DNA from 4 places in the Corynebacterium occultum genome. Region 3 is predicted to be linked to each of the others. Evidence: riboswitches for the same ligand, from Rfam matches in the RefSeq annotation. Region 3 holds a riboswitch; each other region holds the start of a gene.
The links. Region 3 has a riboswitch for thiamine pyrophosphate ahead of COCCU_RS14635 (ECF transporter S component). Riboswitches for the same ligand answer to the same signal wherever they lie in the genome.

Region 1 (4,207 bases), 430 kb from region 3:
CCGGGCCCCTGAGGTGGCCACCCTTGACTATTACGACCGTATTAGTCGCGGCGGCAAAGACCTGGGCCTGTTCAATTGCGGCGGTCAGATCCTCGGCCTCGGGCTGCTCACAGAGCACGGCCAGCTCGGGCAAGTTCGGGGTGACCACGTCCACCTTGGCGGCCAATTCCCGGATCGCGGATTCAGCATCGGCATCCAGCAGGCGGTCACCGCTGGTGGCGATCATCACCGGGTCCAGGACCACAGGCCCATGGGGCTGTTCCTCCAGCCAGCGACTGACCACCGCGGTGATGTCGGCGGAACCCAGCATGCCGATCTTGATCGCGTCAACCTCAACGTCCTCGAAGACAGCGGCCAGTTGCTCTTCCAAAAAATCCAGGGGCGGGGTGTGGATGCTGCGCACCCCGCGGGTGTTCTGGGCGACCAGGGAGGTGACCACCGCCATGCCGTAACCGCCAGCCGCGGTGAAGGATTTCAGGTCTGCCTGCAGGCCGGCCCCACCGGAGGGGTCGGTGCCGGCGATGGAGAGCACCCTCGGGCAGGAAGGTGCGGGGCGCTGATGGTGCTTTTCCCAGGTGGCGCGCAGCTCTGCGGCCGCAGCACGGGGGTTTTCGACGGCCATCACGGCAGAGACAACACAGAGCCCGTCGGTGGCGGTGGCCGCCAGCTCGATGGCATTATGCGCTCCCACGCCACCGATGGCCACCGATGCCATGCCCTGAGCGGCTGCGATCGGGGCCAGCTCAGCCACACCTTCCACCCCGACTGCAGCCGGGGCATTCGGCTTGGTGGGGGTATCAAGTACCGGGCCGAGACCAACCACGTCCGGCAGTCGTACCCCCTGCTCCCGGCACTGCCGGATGCACTCCTCCAATTGCTGACCGTTTTCAATGGTCAACCCAAGTTTCAGCGGTTCCGGCAGCAGTCGACGGGCCTCGGGATAAGACATGTCACCCTGCCCGATGTGGAGATGCAGCCCCAGTTCCACGGCAACCTCCACGCGGTCATTGACAAAGAGCGGAACCCCCTGGGCGTCGGTCACGGCCTTCAGTTCCAGGGCACGCTCCAGGAACTCAGCGGCAGTAGCTTCCTTATCCCGCAGCTGTACCACGCTGACCCCACCGGCAATGGCACGTTCGACGATGTCGGCGACTTTGCCCGGGCCACCACCCAGCTGCGGGTCGGTGACCAGGTAGAGAGAGTAGTCGATCATCCCAGATCCTCCTGAATGGTGCTGAGTGTCCGGATGTCCTCGACATCGACCCCGTGGAGGGCGTCGATCAGAGCCACCGCGAAAGTACCCGGGCCCTGGCTGCGGTCGGCGGCGATTTGGCCGGCGACACCCATGTGGGCGTGGGCAGCGAGCACGGCGTCGTGAAGCGAGAGACCGCTGCCCCGGCAGGCCCCCAGGTAAGCGGCGGTCAATGCTCCCAGGGAACAGCCGGTGCCGATCACCAGCTGCAGCATCGGGTCCCCGGAATGCAGCCTGGTCACCCGATCAGGGGAGACAATCAGATCCTCCGGCCCGGATACCGCAACCACCCCGCCGGTACGTGAAGCCAACCGGCGGGCGGCCTCAAGGGCGGAGTCCACCGAATCGGTGGCATCCACCCCACGCCCTCCGGCACCCAGCCCGGCCAGGGCGGTGACCTCGGAGGCATTACCGCGGATCGCGGTGGGTCGCTTATCGACGACCCCGCGGGCGAAGTCGGTGCGCATCTTCAACCCACCCACCGCCACCGGGTCCAGCACCCAGGGGGTGCCGGCGGCAGTCGCACCCCGGATGGCTTCGGCCATGCCACGGTACTGCTCGGAGCTGGGGGTGCCGGCATTGATGAGCACACCATTGGCCACCGCGGCGAAGTCAGCCGATTCCTCCGGGGTGTCGCACATCGCGGGTGAGGCCCCGGCGGCGAGAAGGACATTGGCGGTGAACTGCATGACCACGGAATTGGTCAGGCACTGGACCAGGGGAGTGTGCTGCCGCAGCAGCTCCACGGCCTGAAAATATGGATATGCCACGTGGGGACATCCCTTCGCTAGTACGACCTAGAGCAGGTTCAACGGGTTTACTCTCAGCCCTCTTCCGGCACCCCGTGTCTCTTGCCCCCAAACTAGCAGAGCCCTAATTCAGGTTGCGGCAGGGGGCTGTGAGGTCCCGGATCGTTGATCCGCGGGGATGCTAACGGTTCTTGATCTTGTCGACCTGGGCACGCCAGGCCGTCGATACCAGGGACGTCCTGGCGACTGTGAAACCCAGGCATGTCTTCGAGCGGTTCTACCGCGGGGATTCCGCTCGAAACCGCAACCACGGTGGAGCACTCACCGCCACCTCACCGGGGGCCGGCGCCAGGCCGGTCTTCATCATCACTCTTCCCTGCTCCCGGATAGAACTGAGCCAGTGATCACGAAGCACCCCGATGAGGACAACCAGCCTTGCTGCATGCCCCATGGGCCTGTTATCTCCTGTTCACACCATCAGGAGCACCGCTCATCTTCACTCCCGCAGCCACCGTCTCCCGGGAAAACCGCCTACCCCCCTTAATTGGCGGGATCATTCAATATAGGGAGAATTGATAGGTTATATTTCCTTTTTCAATCTTGAGGACTTCGATGCATCCCACCCCAACCCTGTCTCTGCGTCAGGTCATCTCAGTGATCTGGTTTCCATTTTTTCTCGCGACCGCCATGTCCCTCTTGTTCGTGGCGACTCTTGCCAACCCCGCACCGCAGGGAATGGCCATCCGGATAGAAGGCGATTTACTCGCGGCCGAGCGACTTCAGAGCCAGCTTGATGAGGCGCAGGCAGGCGGGTTCGAGGTTCAACCGCTCGCCGCAGGCAGCTCTCGGGAAGCGGTCATCGCTAATGAGATTGCTGCGGCAGTTCCCGCGGGGGAGAACCCGGAAACCTTCGTGGCCTCTGCGGCGAACACCATGAGAGCGAACTACCTCTCGCAGTTCCTTCCCGAAACGCTCAACCTGCCGGTACGCGACATCCTGGTGCACGCTCCCGGTGACGCCATGGGAACCGGTGTTTTCTTCTATGCACTGCCCATCGCCATCACAGGGATGGTGTCCGCGATCATTTTATTACAGCTCGGGGCATGGTCCTTCCGGCGGAAGCAGGCCGCAATTGCCCTGATCGGGGCATTTACCGCAGTGATCACCTACCTGATCGCGGTGTGGCAGCAGGTGATCCCCGCGAGCGGGAAATCCGCACTGCTTCTGTTCGGCACCTTCGCATTGGTCACCGGCATCGGTTGGACTCTCACGGGCCTGTCTAAATTTGTGAAGCATTATTTCGTTCCCATTGCTCTGACCTGGATCCTTATCCTCGGGATCCCCACCGCCGGTGTCCCCAGCTCGGTGGACGCCTTGAAACCAGCATGATGCTGTGACAACAACGGCCTCTATCTGGACGCTGACGCAGCCGTCTGCGGACTCTAAAAAATATAGACAAGATCAAGGGGTTCATTATGGGGATCTGTTTGAACCCAAGCTTTTTCAACCCAGAAACCAGCCATGTTTTGTCGATGTTCGATCGAGGAATGTCGGCGCCGCCGGTTGTAGGAGGTCTCAATCCAGCGGGCGACCTCACGACGCGCCTCATCTCTCGTGCTGGAGGAACAGCAGCTCAGTGGGTGGGATCCACCTGCGGTGATGCTCGGCGGGTCGGAGTGCTCCCTCGGGCCCCATCCCGCGGAACCGTCGATGCTCTCCGGCACCCGACGGTACCGATGACCCAGGGGGATGGGGGGTCTGAAAGGGCGGCCATCATATTTCCCGAAACGGGCACAGAAAAACCGCACCTGCCCTTTTCCGGATCATCCCGGGGATGGGGGGGAGGCGCGGCTTTGCAAGACCCGTGGAAGTGGGGTGACTACTTCTTTTTGGCGACCTTGGCCTTGAGCTGGCGGGCGATGTCGATCGGGGCATCCGCGGCGATCTGGTCGACCTCTGCCACCCGGGCCAGTGCGGTGCGGGCCAACAGCTGCTCGCGGGTGGTGGCCAGGTTGTAGCGCTTCGGGGAGAGCGCGTTGAGACCCCAGTTGAGGGCTGAGATCAGGCGGTTACGGAAACCGACCAGGAACATCACGTGGACACCGAGCCAGAGGATCCAGCCGATGAAACCGGTGACCTCGACATTGCCCATCTTCACCACGGCGGAGAAGCGGGAGACGGTGGCCATGGAGCCCTTGTCGAAGTA
Region 2 (4,207 bases), 820 kb from region 3:
TCCCACGCGGAAATGGAGATCACCGACCAGGCCAGGGCCTTGTTCTTGATGATCGGCATGAGTTCCTGCCTTAACTTCGCACTGAGCTGTTTGGAGTCAGTCAAGCGATCCAGTTCCGGGATTGGCCTGTCCGGGAGGATGCAGGCCGCAATGGTGATGGGACCGCAACAGGCCCCACGGCCAGCCTCGTCCACCCCGGCGACCGGGCCCAGTCCCTGCCGGGAGAGCGCAACCTCATAGGTCCGCAGCTGTTTGAGTCGACGCACCCGCACCATGGGGATCAAGAAACCTGTTCCTGGGAGGGGTCAGTCCTGGATGTCCGGGTCATCCACCCCGCCGATACGGCCCAGCGGGAAGATGATGGACTGAACCTTGCCGCGGATATTTTCCTCCGGAATGGTGCCCTGATACTGGTCGCCGATGTGGTAGCGCGAGTCCATGGAGTTGGTGCGGTTATCGCCCATCATGAAGTAGTGGTTCTCAGGCACCGTGAGCGGACCGAAGTAGTTACCCCCGCACTCCTCAGAACCGGTGTTCGGGTCCACCGCGAACTGGGCCGGCTGGAGGGTGTAGGAATCATCAACCTGGGCCCCGTCAACCATGATCCCGGGATCTCCTGCCTGGCAGGACACCGTCTGGCCACCGGTGGCGACAATGCGCTTGACCAGGTTGTTCTCATCTGGGGCGACGAGCCCCACGTAGGAACCAAAGTTCTGCAGACCCCGGATCACGGAGTTCTCCGAGCGTGGGGAAATATAGGCGGTGTTCCAGGATTCGGTGCCTTCGTAGACCACGACATCACCGGGCTCCGGATCGGAGAGGGCGTAGGAGATCTTGTCCACGAAAATACGGTCACCGGTGCAGCCCTCACAACCGTGAAGGGTGGGTTCCATGGAGGCAGAGGGGATCAGGTACATCCGGCCCACAAAAGTCTGGAAGACAAAAATGAGCAGCAGGGTCAGGACAATGACCACCGGCACCTCGATGTACCAGGGGGTGCCTTTCTTTTCCGGCTCCTCTTCCGCCCCGGTTTCCTCCGCTTTCGCAGAGTCCGCGGAAAGTGCCGGGCTATCCTCGTCCCGATGGTTTTCGGGCACCGCGCCCCTATTCTGGTCAGCGTTCAGGCCACCGGGTTGGCCGGCTGGGTTCGGGCGGGATGAATCAGTCACGCCTGACAACTCTAGCAGGCACCCTTTCCCCTACCCGCCGCAACATGGCCCGCGTCGATCCGGGGAGGGGTGGGCGTCGCAAAGCACGGCCTGAACCGGGGGGATATACCGGAGCAGGCCTGGCGGACCGGAAAAACCACCCCGGGCAGCGAGAAAATTCGCTGCCCGGGGTGGTCCAGGTCAAAGCTTCAGACAAACCTCCGGAAGAGGTGTGAAATCAGCGCTTCTCCTTGATCTTCGCTGCCTTGCCGCGCAGTTCGCGCAGGTAGTACAGCTTCGCACGACGGACATCGCCGCGGCGGATGATCTCGATCTTTTCGATGTTCGGGGAGTGAACCGGGAAGGTACGCTCGACACCGATACCGAAGGAAACCTTACGGACGGTGAAGGTCTCGCGGATGCCGCCACCCTGGCGACGGATGCAAACACCCTTGAACAGCTGGGTACGGGTGTTGCTGCCCTCGATGACCTTGACGTGGACGTCAAGGGTATCGCCGGGGCGGAAAGCCGGGACGTCGTCGCGCAGCTGTGCTGCATCAATCTTGTCGATGAGGTTCATATTTAAACAATCCTTATGGTTGCACTGGAAAGAGGAGCCTGGCGGCACTTCCCCTGCTGGGGCGCTCGGCCGGTTCATATCCGAAACAGGTATGCAGCTGAGGTCCCCGAACGGGCACGCACAGTCAACCTCGATATTGTGCCATGTTTTTCCAGTCAGACCAAAATCCGCCGCCCCAGGTTCAGGACAACGGATCATCGACGGGGCGAAATGTCTGAATGTGGGTGGCAGCACACCATGGTCCCCGAACTTTTTCACAGCGCCCCCACCCCCACTTCCCCACTTTCCCGTGGCCAGTCTTGAGCGGGTTGTTCTACACTGTGCCTCGACCCCCACGGGTGCCCGAGGTATCGGGCTGAGATCGCGCTGCACCACCCCCGCGCGGGACCGTTGAACCTGTCTGGTTAGCACCAGCGGAGGAAGCGAGGATCATGGCGCAGATGCCCGGATCACCCCTCAGTTCCCGCGAACCTGCGGAGCACACCAGGCAGGACCTTTTACCGGCTTCCTGGAGGATGATTTCCTTGCCCGTGCACGGCTCTGAGAAAACACTTGATCTACGCTGCTATGTCGTCACCGGCACAGCAGATCACCGCCGCACCGTTGAAGTGGCACGGGCAGCGGCGGCGGGCGGGGCCGGAGTGATCCAAGTTCGCTCCAAACCGATCACCGCCCGGGAACTCGGCCGACTGGCTGAGGAAATCGCCTATGCCGTGGCCTCCCTCGGTTCCGGTACCCACGTGCTTATCGACGACCGGGTGGATGTCACGGCAGCACTCATGCGGCGCGGAGTGCCGATCCACGGGGTCCACCTCGGCCAGCAGGATCTGCCGGTCCGGGATGCCCGGGAACTGCTCGGCCCGGCAGCGATCATCGGCCTGACCACCGGAACCCTGGAACTGGTACAGGCGGTTCACCGGGTGGCGGATGTGGTGGACTACATCGGGGCCGGCCCCTTCCGCCCCACCCCGACCAAGGACTCCGGCCGTCCCCCGCTCGGCATTGCGGGTTATCCCCCACTGGTGGCGGAATCTCCGGTGCCGGTGGTCGCGATCGGGGATGTCACACCGGCGGATGTGCCTGAGTTGGCTGTCACCGGAATTGCCGGGGTGGCGATCTCTCGGGGTTTCATGGAGGCAGCGGCCCCTGACGTGGTGGCAGCAGAGGTCCTCGCGGGTTTTATGGCTGGGCGGAGTGATCAGAAATGAGGGAGAGACAGACTGGGCGGATGATCGTGATCGGTGGTGGTCTGGTTGGCCTGGTGACCTGTTTCGAGTTGAGCGAACAGGGTTTCCAGGTCACTCTGATTGACCCGGAGCCGGCCTCCGGGGCCACCCATTATGCCGGCGGCATGCTCGCCCCGATCGCCGAGGTACAGTACCGGCAGGAAGCACTCTTTCCCCTGATGCTGCAGGCAGCGGCACTCTATCCGGACCTGATTGAGCGGGTCTCCCGGGCCAGCGCATCACCCATTGATTATCGGCCCCGGGGAACCCTGGTGGTGGCAGCAGATCGAGCGGACGCCAGGCACCTGCAGGAGCTGGGTGACTACCAACGGCTCCACGGGATGTCCCCGGTGGAGCTGAGCGTTACCCGGGCCCGCCGGCTGGAGCCAGCTCTTTCCCCCCGGATCAGCGGAGCAGTGAGCATTCCCGATGACCATCAGGTCTCTCCCCGACTCTTCGCGGCCGCACTTCTGGATGTGCTGAAGCAGCGTGGGGTGAAGATCATCAGGGAGCGGGTCAGGCATCTGGAGGGAGCTGATCCCTGCCTCGCGGTGCACACTGAAACACAGGTCATCGAAACCGGCGACGCCCAGGTGATCCTGGCCAACGGGCTGGGTGCCGCCCAGGTCAGCGGCTGGTATACCCAAGACAATCCCCTGCAGCTGCGACCGGTGTACGGCGACATCATGAACCTCCGGGTACCTGAATATCTACGCCCCTTAAGCGAACGGGTGATCCGGGGTTTTGTTGAGGATCGTCCCGTCTACCTGATCCCCCGCTCCGATGGCACCCTCACCCTGGGTGCCAGCAGCCGGGAAAATGACAGTGCCCTACCCAACGTCGGGGCGGTGCATGAGCTGCTGCGTGATGGGATCCGACTGCTGCCCGGGCTGGAGGAATGCGAGCTGCTGGAGGTCGGGGTCGGGGCGAGGCCCGGCACCCCGGATGATCTGCCCTACCTCGGCAGGGTGGGCAGGAACCTGATCATCTCCACCGGTTATTTCCGGCACGGCATCCTGCTCTCTGCCCTCGGTGCCCACGCAGTGGTGGACCTCCTGCTGGGGAAGAAGTTGCCAGCCGGGGTGGATCTGACCGCCTGCGACCCTTGGCGGCACGTCGGTGGCAGCGCACCGGCTGCACACTCCGGGGCTGCGCAGCACCCTGGAACCCCTCCCTTTTGAACACATCCCCAACACCTCCCCACAGGTTTTTTCGATGCCAAGGAGCACTTTCATGAAATACACACTTAATGG
Region 3 (4,207 bases):
GCCAGCCACCGCACCGATGACGAAACGCTCCGGCAGTCGGGCCACCTGAGCCAGACCATCACCCAGGTCGGTGGGATCAACCTTGGCGGCCAGCACCATCACCGGCAGCCCCACCGCGAGGACCCGGACCATGATGGCGGCAGCCAGCTGAAGGGAGTTCTCGGTGACCTGGGCGAAAGCGAACTCAAAGAATACCTGCCCCTCGGGCCGGCCGTAGAGAGCCATGGAGATGCCGGCAATCGGGGCCGCCAGCAGAATCGGCCAGGAACGTTTGAGCAGGGTGGTCCAGCTGACCCCGGCCAGGGGCGCCAGCAGCAGAGTGAAACCCAGGGACACCGCCGCCGAGACCAGGTCCACGCTGAGCAACAGCGGGGTGGCCAGCAGGATCAGCGCTGCGATCCGGGTCACCGGGTTAATGTCGTGCAGCAGATTCATGAAACCTCCACACGGTGATCGCCCAGGGTGGCGATGAACGCCGGATCATGGGTGACCGAGAGGATCGTGGTGCCCTGATCGCTGAGTTCACGCAGCAGGGACACCAGTTCCCGGAAAGTCTCCGGATCCTGACCGAAAGTCGGCTCATCCAGAACCAGCAGCTTCGGTGCCGCCACCAGGGCGGTGGCCACCGAGAGTCGCCGCTTCTCCCCACCGGAGAGGGTGAAGGGATTGGCCTGGGCCAGGTGACTCAGGCGTAGACGGTGCAGAAGCTCTGCACTGCGCCCGGAGGCATCTCCCAACTTCATCACCTTCGGGCCGATCGCCAATTCTTCGGCGACGGTACGAGCCAGAAACTGGTGCTCCGGGTCCTGGAAAACCAGCCCGATCCGTTGCGCCAGGGCAGCCGAACGCCACTTATGCGGTGGAGTCCGCAAACCCTGGCGTAGTTCCTCGGCCAGCTCGAGGTGGCCCTGCCGGGGTGGCAGCAGGCCGGCCAAGGTCAGCGCGAGGGTGGATTTTCCCGCCCCATTGGGCCCGGTGATCACCGTGGAGGCGCCACTGGGCACCCGCAGCGTACGTGGTGGGCCCCACTGGGTTAGCAGATCATGGGCTGAAATCAAGGCCGGGGCCTGGGCGCGCTCCGGGCGGGCCGGCTCCAACAGCGGAGCCCCGGGCAGCTCCGCGGCACTGATTTCCTGAATCTGGCCATCGGACAACCGGAGGATGGTGTCCACCACCGGCAGCCAGAGTTCATGGCGGTGTTCGATGACGATGAGGGTGGCACCGGTCTGGGCCACCACCTGTTCCACGGCAGCGACGACCTCCCGCTGCCCCTGGGGATCCAGGTTTGCGGTGGGCTCATCGAGCAGGATCAGGTTGGCCCCCATGGCCATCACCCCGGCCAGTGCCAGGCGTTGTTTCTGTCCACCGGAAAGATGCGCGGTGGGGTGGTTCAAGGGCAGCTCAAGTCCCACCAGCTCCAGGGCACGTTCCACCCGGGGCCAGATCTCCTCCCGCGGCGCCCGCAGGTTCTCACAGCCGAAAGCCACATCATCACCGATCCGGCTGGCGATGACCTGGGAGTCCGGGTCCTGGAGGACCATGCCGACGGTGGGGGTGTCCGCGGCGTCGATAAGCAGGGTGCCCCGGGACTCGCCTTCCTCGGAGTCACCGAGCACCCCGCCGAGAGCGCTGAGCAGGGTGGATTTACCCGAACCCGAATTGCCGGTGAGCAGGACACGCTGGCCCGGCGCGATGTCGAGGTTCACACCCTGCAGTGCCGGGTCGCGGCGTGAGGCGTGCCGCCAGCCGAAGTCGTGGGCGCGCACTGCGGCGCCGCCCAGGAGGTTGCGGGTCATACCTGGTGTCGCAGTTCCCGCCCGACGGCGAAGCGGTCCAGTGCGCCGGTGGCGGCCAGTGAGCGGACCAGGATGAAGCCGAGGATGCCGGCGAGGATCAGTCCGGAGAGTGCGGTGCAGGCCAGGTAGATGAGGTTGAAGCTCAGGGACATGGCGAGGTTTCCGCTGGTGAACAGTTCCAGGATCACCGCGGCCACGCCGGCTCCGACACCTGCCAGCGCGGCCACCGGCAGGGTGAAGCGGCGGTAGAGGAAGGCGGCGAAGATGAGCTCGGCGCCCAGGCCCTGGGCGATGCCGGAGTAGAGGGTGGTGATGCCCCACTGGTTGCCGAGGGTGGCGGAGACGATGGCGGCCAGCAGTTCCACGAAGATGGCGGCTCCGGGTTTCCGGATGACCAGGCCACCGATTACGCCGCCCAGCAGCCACACGCCGGAGGCCAGGCCACCGAAGCCCGGGGTCAGGGCATCGAAGGCGGTGAACCAGGCGTAGCCGATGGAGTTCCATATCCAGAAGATCAGTCCGCAGGCCACGCCGAGCACGGCGGCGATGATGATGTCGATGACCCGCCAGGTGGGTCGTTTCGTTATGGCTGTGTTAGTCATGCTGTTCTCCCTAGCGCCGGCATTATCCGGATCAGGTTCAACGGTCGCCGTGATATGGCATCTCAGCCCGGACTTTCACCGGGCACCCGTGGTTATCAAGTTTTCCCCGTCAAGTGTAGTTCATCAGTGTCACCCCAAGCCATTCGCCCTGCCGACCGCTCCGCCCGGTTCCACACCCCGGTGGCGGCAGTTGGGGCGGAAAATATCCCCGCCCCAGAACCCCACCTGAGCAGCAACTTCAGTGTCGCCGGTCACATTGCATGGTCGTCCTCGATCTCATGGGTGAAGGAAAACTGGCACAGTGGGGTCATAGATCGACCAGCCTGATCTCCCCCCGAACAGCTGGCAAACCCTGGTCTGCCAAGAGGAGAACATCATGCGAATAGTCGTCATCGGAGCTACCGGCAACGCTGGCACCGCAGTACTGCGCGCCCTGAAAAACACCCCCGAGGTCACCTCCATCACCGGGATCGCCCGGCGATTGCCTGACACCACCGCCGAACCCTATGTTGACTGTGAATGGGTCAGCGTGGATGTGGGCGCTGAGGAAGCCGTCACCCACCTGAGCCAGGCGTTGGCGGGGGCGGATGCGGTGATTCACCTGGCCTGGCTGATCCAGCCCAATGACCGTCGGGAGTTACTGCACCAGGTCAATGTCACCGGCACCCGGCATGTCGCCGAAGCTGTCGCCGCCGCCGGGGTGCCTCATCTTGTGGTGGCCTGCTCGGTGGGATCCTATGCACCCGATGAAACCCGGGATGGTCTGCGCGATGAAAGCTGGCCGGCCACCGGCATCACCTCCTCGCATTACAGCAGTGACAAGGCTGATCAGGAGCGGGTGCTCGATGAATTCAGTGCCCAGCATCCCGAGATCATCGTCACCCGCCTGCGCCCCGGCCTGATCTTCCAGGGGGATGCCGGCGCCGAAATCCAGCGCTACTTCCTGGGGCCCAAGGTTCCGGTCCAGTTGCTCAAGGCCGGAAAGTTACCCACCCTGCCGCTGCCGAAGGGTATCCAGGTGCAGGCGGTCCACTCCGATGATGTGGCCCGCGCCTATGCTGCGGCTGTCGTCAAGCGGGCCCCCGGGGCCTTCAATGTCTGTGCCGATGACATCCTCGGCCCGCAGGAACTGGCCGATATCGTGGACCACGGTCACTTCGTCGAACTGCCCCCGGCACTGGTGCGGGGGAGCGTGAAGGCAGCCCACAAGTCTGGTGCGCTCGCCGCGGATGAGGGCTGGATCGACATGGCCATGCAGGTGCCGCTGATGGACAACACCCGGGCACGTACCGAGCTGGGGTGGGAGCCCCGGCACACTGCCGCGGAAGCCCTCAAGGAACTTTTCGAGGGCCTGATCAGCGGCCGGGGTGCACCCTCGGTGCCGCTGCGACCCCGCTCCGCGGAGGTCACCTCCCAGGAGCGTCCCGAGGTGCCGGAGCGCATTGACCGCGAACTCCTCGAGCTCTACCTTTCCGACCATCTCAGCGGTGCCACTGCCGGCACCTCCCGGATGGCCCGGATGGCCGATGATTTCGTGGACACCCCGGTTTTCCCGCAACTTTCCGCCGTGGCGGAGGAACTGCGGTGGGAACGCTCCTTCCTCAAACAACTCATCCACGACCTTGGTCTCAAACAACTGCCCTACCGGCAGGTGGTTGCGGGGGCGGCGGAACGTGTCGGCCGGCTCAAGGGCAATGGCCGTGCGATCAGCCGCTCTCCGATGACCATGCTGCTGGAGACCGAACTGATGCGCAGCGCAGTGGTAGGAAAGAGAGGCGGCTGGCAGGTACTGCGGGAACATGCCGCAGA
Region 4 (4,207 bases), 420 kb from region 3:
AGGTTGGCGATGTTCCTGCGGGAGTGTCTGGCGTTACCGCATTCGGTGCTGCGGGTGGGGTGGCGCAGACTTCTGGGTTAAAGCCCCGAGGTGGGACCTGAGTGTGTCGCCCTCATAGGAGGTGCGGAAACGTCGGCGTTCCTGCAGCACCGGGACCACCAGGTCCACGAAGTCCTCGATCCCGCTGGGCAGGGCAGGTGGCATCAGGTTGAATCCATCGGCCCCGCCGCCATCCACCCAACGCTCGATCTCATCAGCCACCTGCTCCGGGGTGCCGATGAAAGTGGCGTGCCCACCACCGGCAGCAAGGTATCCCAGCAGCTCCCGGACCGTGGGGCGGGTGGTTTCGATGATGCGCAGCACCGTGGCATAACGCCCCTTCGGGCCCCTGAACTCCTCAAGCAGGGGAAGTTCCGGCACCGCCTCATCCAGTTCCCACCCGGAGGTGTCCTGACCGATGAAGAAGGCCAGTTGATGCAGGGAATCCCCCACGGGGAGCAGCTCATTGAGCTCTCGCTGCTTCTGCCTGGCGGCTGCTTCAGTCTCCGCGACATAGGTGACCAGGCCGGGCATCACCGTGATCCGATCCGGGTCCCGTCCCAGCGCAGCGGCCCTGCGGTGGATATCCGCACGGTACTCCCGGGCCATCGTCAGGTCCCAGGCCACGGCGTAGATGCCCTCTGCATGCCGGGCTGCCAGATCCCTTCCGGGTTCCGAGGCCCCGGCCTGGAAGAGCACCGGTCGGCCCTGGGGTGACTGCGGCAGATTCAATGGGCCAGCCACCCCGAAGAACTCCCCCTCGTGGTCGATGGCCTGCAGCTGGGCGGGGTCTGTGTAGATCCCGGCACGATCCGCGTGGATCGCATCTCGCGGCCAGGAGTCCCAGAGTTTCTGGATGACCTCGATGAATTCCGCGGCTCGGGCGTAGCGTTCCGGGTGTGCCGGGAGGTGCTCCATCCCGTGGTTGCGGGCTTCCTCATCGGTCATGGAGGTGACCACGTTGATGCCGGCCCGTCCGCCGGAGATGTGGTCCAGGCTGCCCAGGAGGCGGGCGGCGTGGAAGGGTTGCCAGAAGGTGCTGGAGATGGTGCTGACCAGCCCGATCTTTGTGGTGGCCCGGGCCATGGCGGTCAGGGTGGTGATGGGTTCGAGGAACCAGCCCGGCCCGTTGGCTATGCCCCCGAGCCCGGCGGATTGGCCATCGGCGAGGAATACCGCGTCCAGCAGGCCACGTTCCGCGGTCTGGGCGAGTTCCTCCCAATAGGAGATGTCACCGAGTTTTTCGATGACCGAGTCAGGGGCCCGCCAGGCGGCGGTGTGATGTCCGGTGGCGAAGGCGAAGAGGTTGAGGTGGATCTGTTTCTTTTCCGGGGTGCCCATCAGTTCATGACCAGTCCGCCGTCGACGATCAGGTTCTGGCCGGTGATGGCACGGGACCAGGGGGAAGCGAAGAAGAGCACGGCGTCGGCAAGCTCTTCGGGGGTGGTGGCCGAGCCGAGCGGGGTTCCGGCGGCGATGGCGTCGAAGACGGGTTCCGGGGTGGCGGCGCTGGCGTCGGTGGTGCGGAGCAGGCCACCGCTGACCATGTTGACGGTGACCTTGCGCGGACCCAGGTCCTTGGCCAGGGAGCGGGTGAGGGAAAGCAGGGCGGCCTTGGCGGCGTTGTAGTCGTGGTAGGGGACCACCGGGTTCTGGAAGAGATTGGTGCCGATGTTGATGACGCGGCCGAAACCGGCTTTCCCGAAATCATCCAGGGCGGCCTGCACCGTGTTGAGGGCACCGCCAACCGCCCCCTCGAATTGTTCGGAGAAGCACCGGAAGCTGATGTCCTCGGCCTTGGGGCGGGCGTCACCGTCGAAGGAGAAGTCCACCAGGGCGTTGTTGACCACGGTGGTCAGTGGGGCGCCGAACTCCTGGGAGGCCTGGGCGATCAGGGCATCAACGGCCGCACGGTCCCTGACATCAGCCTGGCGGGCGAGGGCACGGCCGGGGTGTGCGGCGGCGAGCTCCTCGGCGGCTGTCTTACTACCGTGATAGTTGATGATGACACGGGCACCCTCCTTGAGGAATGCCTCGCTGATGCGGCGACCCAGGCCGCGGGCGCCACCGGTCACCAGGACGACCTGCTCGGAGATGGGGGTGTGGAGAGCGTTGCTCATTGTGCTGCCTTTCTGCTGGTGGCGAGGGGGGAGTCCACCGAGAAGGCACACAGATCCAGGGGAGGGTATGGATATGCGGCAGCGCGGACAGTCCCTTCGCCAGTGCTAACTGGATCAGGTTCAACGGGTGTGTTCTCAGCCATCCTCGGGAAGGCACCCCGTGTCACTGTCGCGACCATAGCATTCAGGTTGTTGTGTTCGTTAAGGAAATCACCCTTCAGGGGGTTGGTTGATGTCGAAGGTGAATTCCATGAAGCGCCCGGACTGTTTCATTTCGGCCAGATTCAGGCGCAGGCTTTCCACACGGCGGGGTAGCAGGGGAGCCCCGGAGGGCAGGAATACCGGGGCCATGGTGAAGGTGATGCGGTCCAGGGCCCCGGCGTCGAGGAACTGGCCGGCCAGTTCGCCGCCGCCCATGATCCAGATATCACCCTCCGGGTTGTATTCGGCGGCTGAGGCGCGGAGCTGGTCCAGGGCGTCGACCACGGGACTGTTGATCACCTGGATGTTCAGGCCTTCGGGGATTTCACGTTCCCGGGAGGAGAACACCCAGGTGGGTCGGTCGCCGTAGGTGTCACGCCATTTTTCGGGGTGGTTGAGCAGGTCCATTTCCTGGCGGATCCACTCATAGGTGGTGGATCCCATCACCAGGGCGGAAACCCCGGCGAGGAAGGTGTCCATCTCTTGCTCGGCTTCCTCACTGCCGGGGACGTCGAAAAGCCATTGCAGGGAGTTGTGCTCATCGGCGAGGAAACCGTTGAGCGTGGTCGCGGTGTTGTAGATGATCGCCATAACAAAATTCTATGGCTATTCCCTCGACAGCGATAGGGGGCCAAAAGAGCAGGAGAATCGGGCTTTTCCGGGGCTGCATTGTGGGAGAATGGGCAGGCATTCCGAAAGCAGGGAAGAAGGAACCTTCGTATGGCAGGCAAGGAACCAGCCGGCGGTACCCAGGTGGTGGCGTCCGCTAACACACAGCGGCGGCAGAGCATCATTGATGATCTGAAACGTCGGATCGTGCTGGGGGAAATTTCCCTGGGGGAGCGGATCATCGAGGCGGATGTGACCCGGCGGCTCGGCACGAGTCGCCCGACGGTGCGGGAGGCATTGAACCAGCTCGCCCGACATGGCTACCTGGTGCAGGAGGCCTACCGGGGTTACCGCGTCAGTGAGGTCAGTGCGGAGCGGGTGCGGGAGCTGGCTGCGGTGCGCCTGGTCAATGACATGGCCGCCATCGATGCCATCCTGGCTGACGCGACGGGGAAGCGGATGGCGGTGCTTGACGCAACCCTGGCCACCTACCTCGAGCAGATGCGTGACCCCGACTCCCTGGGGCGTCATGAGGCGCACATGGCTTTCCACCGTGGGGTCTGGGAGACCTCCGGCAACTCCTTCATGATGAAGTTCTGGCCGGTGATGGAAGCGGAGATGACTCTTGTTCTCGCAGCCACCCAACACCACCGTCATGATGATGCGCTCCTCTGCACTCACCATGAGTTATTGGTGGAGTGCATCCGCCGTGGGGATCGGGCGGAGATTCGGGAGACCCTCCGTGCCCATGTGGAGGGAGCTCCCCGCACCTTGCATTAAGGGGCGGGTGCGGAGCTCGGTTCCTCCCGGACCCGGGTGACGAAGAGGGAGGCAACCAGGGCCAGCACCGCGATGATGGCACCGGCGATGAAGGCCACCCGCGCACCGGAGGCCACGGCCGCGGTCTGGGAGAGACCCGAGTCGCTGGCCAGCAGGGTGCCGAAGGACAGGGCCGCGATCATGATGGCGGTACCGGCGGCACCCGCCAGCTGCTGGAGGGTGTTGAGGATGGCGGAACCATGACCGTAGAGCTGCTTGGGCAGGGAACCCAGGGCGGTGGTCATCAGGGGAGTCATCATCAGGCACATGCCGAGGGAGAAGCCCACATGGAGGACAACCACCAGCCAGATCGGGGTGGAACTACCCAGCAGGGTCAGTGACCAGGCTGCTGCGGCGAGGATGACGGCGCCGGGGATCAGCAGGGGGCGGGGGCCCACCTTGTCATAGAAACGCCCGAT

Region 1: linked by a shared signal. The riboswitch ahead of thiM (hydroxyethylthiazole kinase) and the one ahead of COCCU_RS14635 (ECF transporter S component) in region 3 are both predicted to bind thiamine pyrophosphate.
Region 2: linked by a shared signal. The riboswitch ahead of COCCU_RS08870 (thiamine phosphate synthase) and the one ahead of COCCU_RS14635 (ECF transporter S component) in region 3 are both predicted to bind thiamine pyrophosphate.
Region 4: linked by a shared signal. The riboswitch ahead of COCCU_RS03120 (3-oxoacyl-ACP reductase) and the one ahead of COCCU_RS14635 (ECF transporter S component) in region 3 are both predicted to bind thiamine pyrophosphate.

What each region holds. Positions count from the first base shown of each region.
Region 1 covers NZ_CP046455.1:1,507,449-1,511,655, forward strand. Annotated here, with positions in the region: gene COCCU_RS07050 (bifunctional hydroxymethylpyrimidine kinase/phosphomethylpyrimidine kinase) at 1-1,213, opposite strand, end outside; gene thiM (hydroxyethylthiazole kinase) at 1,210-2,022, opposite strand; TPP riboswitch at 2,015-2,107, opposite strand; gene COCCU_RS07060 (cell wall metabolism sensor histidine kinase WalK) at 2,193-2,405, shown strand; gene COCCU_RS07065 (hypothetical protein) at 2,614-3,390, shown strand; gene COCCU_RS07070 (NAD(P)/FAD-dependent oxidoreductase) at 3,881-4,207, opposite strand, start outside.
Region 2 covers NZ_CP046455.1:1,901,778-1,905,984, forward strand. Annotated here, with positions in the region: gene COCCU_RS08855 (ribonuclease HII) at 1-275, opposite strand, end outside; gene lepB (signal peptidase I) at 306-1,169, opposite strand; gene rplS (50S ribosomal protein L19) at 1,387-1,728, opposite strand; TPP riboswitch at 2,053-2,167, shown strand; gene COCCU_RS08870 (thiamine phosphate synthase) at 2,244-2,936, shown strand; gene thiO (glycine oxidase ThiO) at 2,957-4,135, shown strand; gene thiS (sulfur carrier protein ThiS) at 4,188-4,207, shown strand, end outside.
Region 3 covers NZ_CP046455.1:1,079,976-1,084,182, reverse strand. Annotated here, with positions in the region: gene COCCU_RS05125 (energy-coupling factor transporter transmembrane component T family protein) at 1-435, opposite strand, end outside; gene COCCU_RS05120 (ABC transporter ATP-binding protein) at 432-1,796, opposite strand; gene COCCU_RS14635 (ECF transporter S component) at 1,793-2,398, opposite strand; TPP riboswitch at 2,389-2,498, opposite strand; gene COCCU_RS05115 (NAD-dependent epimerase/dehydratase family protein) at 2,775-4,207, shown strand, end outside.
Region 4 covers NZ_CP046455.1:657,458-661,664, forward strand. Annotated here, with positions in the region: gene COCCU_RS03110 (YdcF family protein) at 1-81, shown strand, start outside; gene COCCU_RS03115 (LLM class flavin-dependent oxidoreductase) at 34-1,380, opposite strand; gene COCCU_RS03120 (3-oxoacyl-ACP reductase) at 1,380-2,159, opposite strand; TPP riboswitch at 2,233-2,330, opposite strand; gene COCCU_RS03125 (dihydrofolate reductase family protein) at 2,370-2,951, opposite strand; gene COCCU_RS03130 (GntR family transcriptional regulator) at 3,081-3,749, shown strand; gene COCCU_RS03135 (MDR family MFS transporter) at 3,746-4,207, opposite strand, start outside.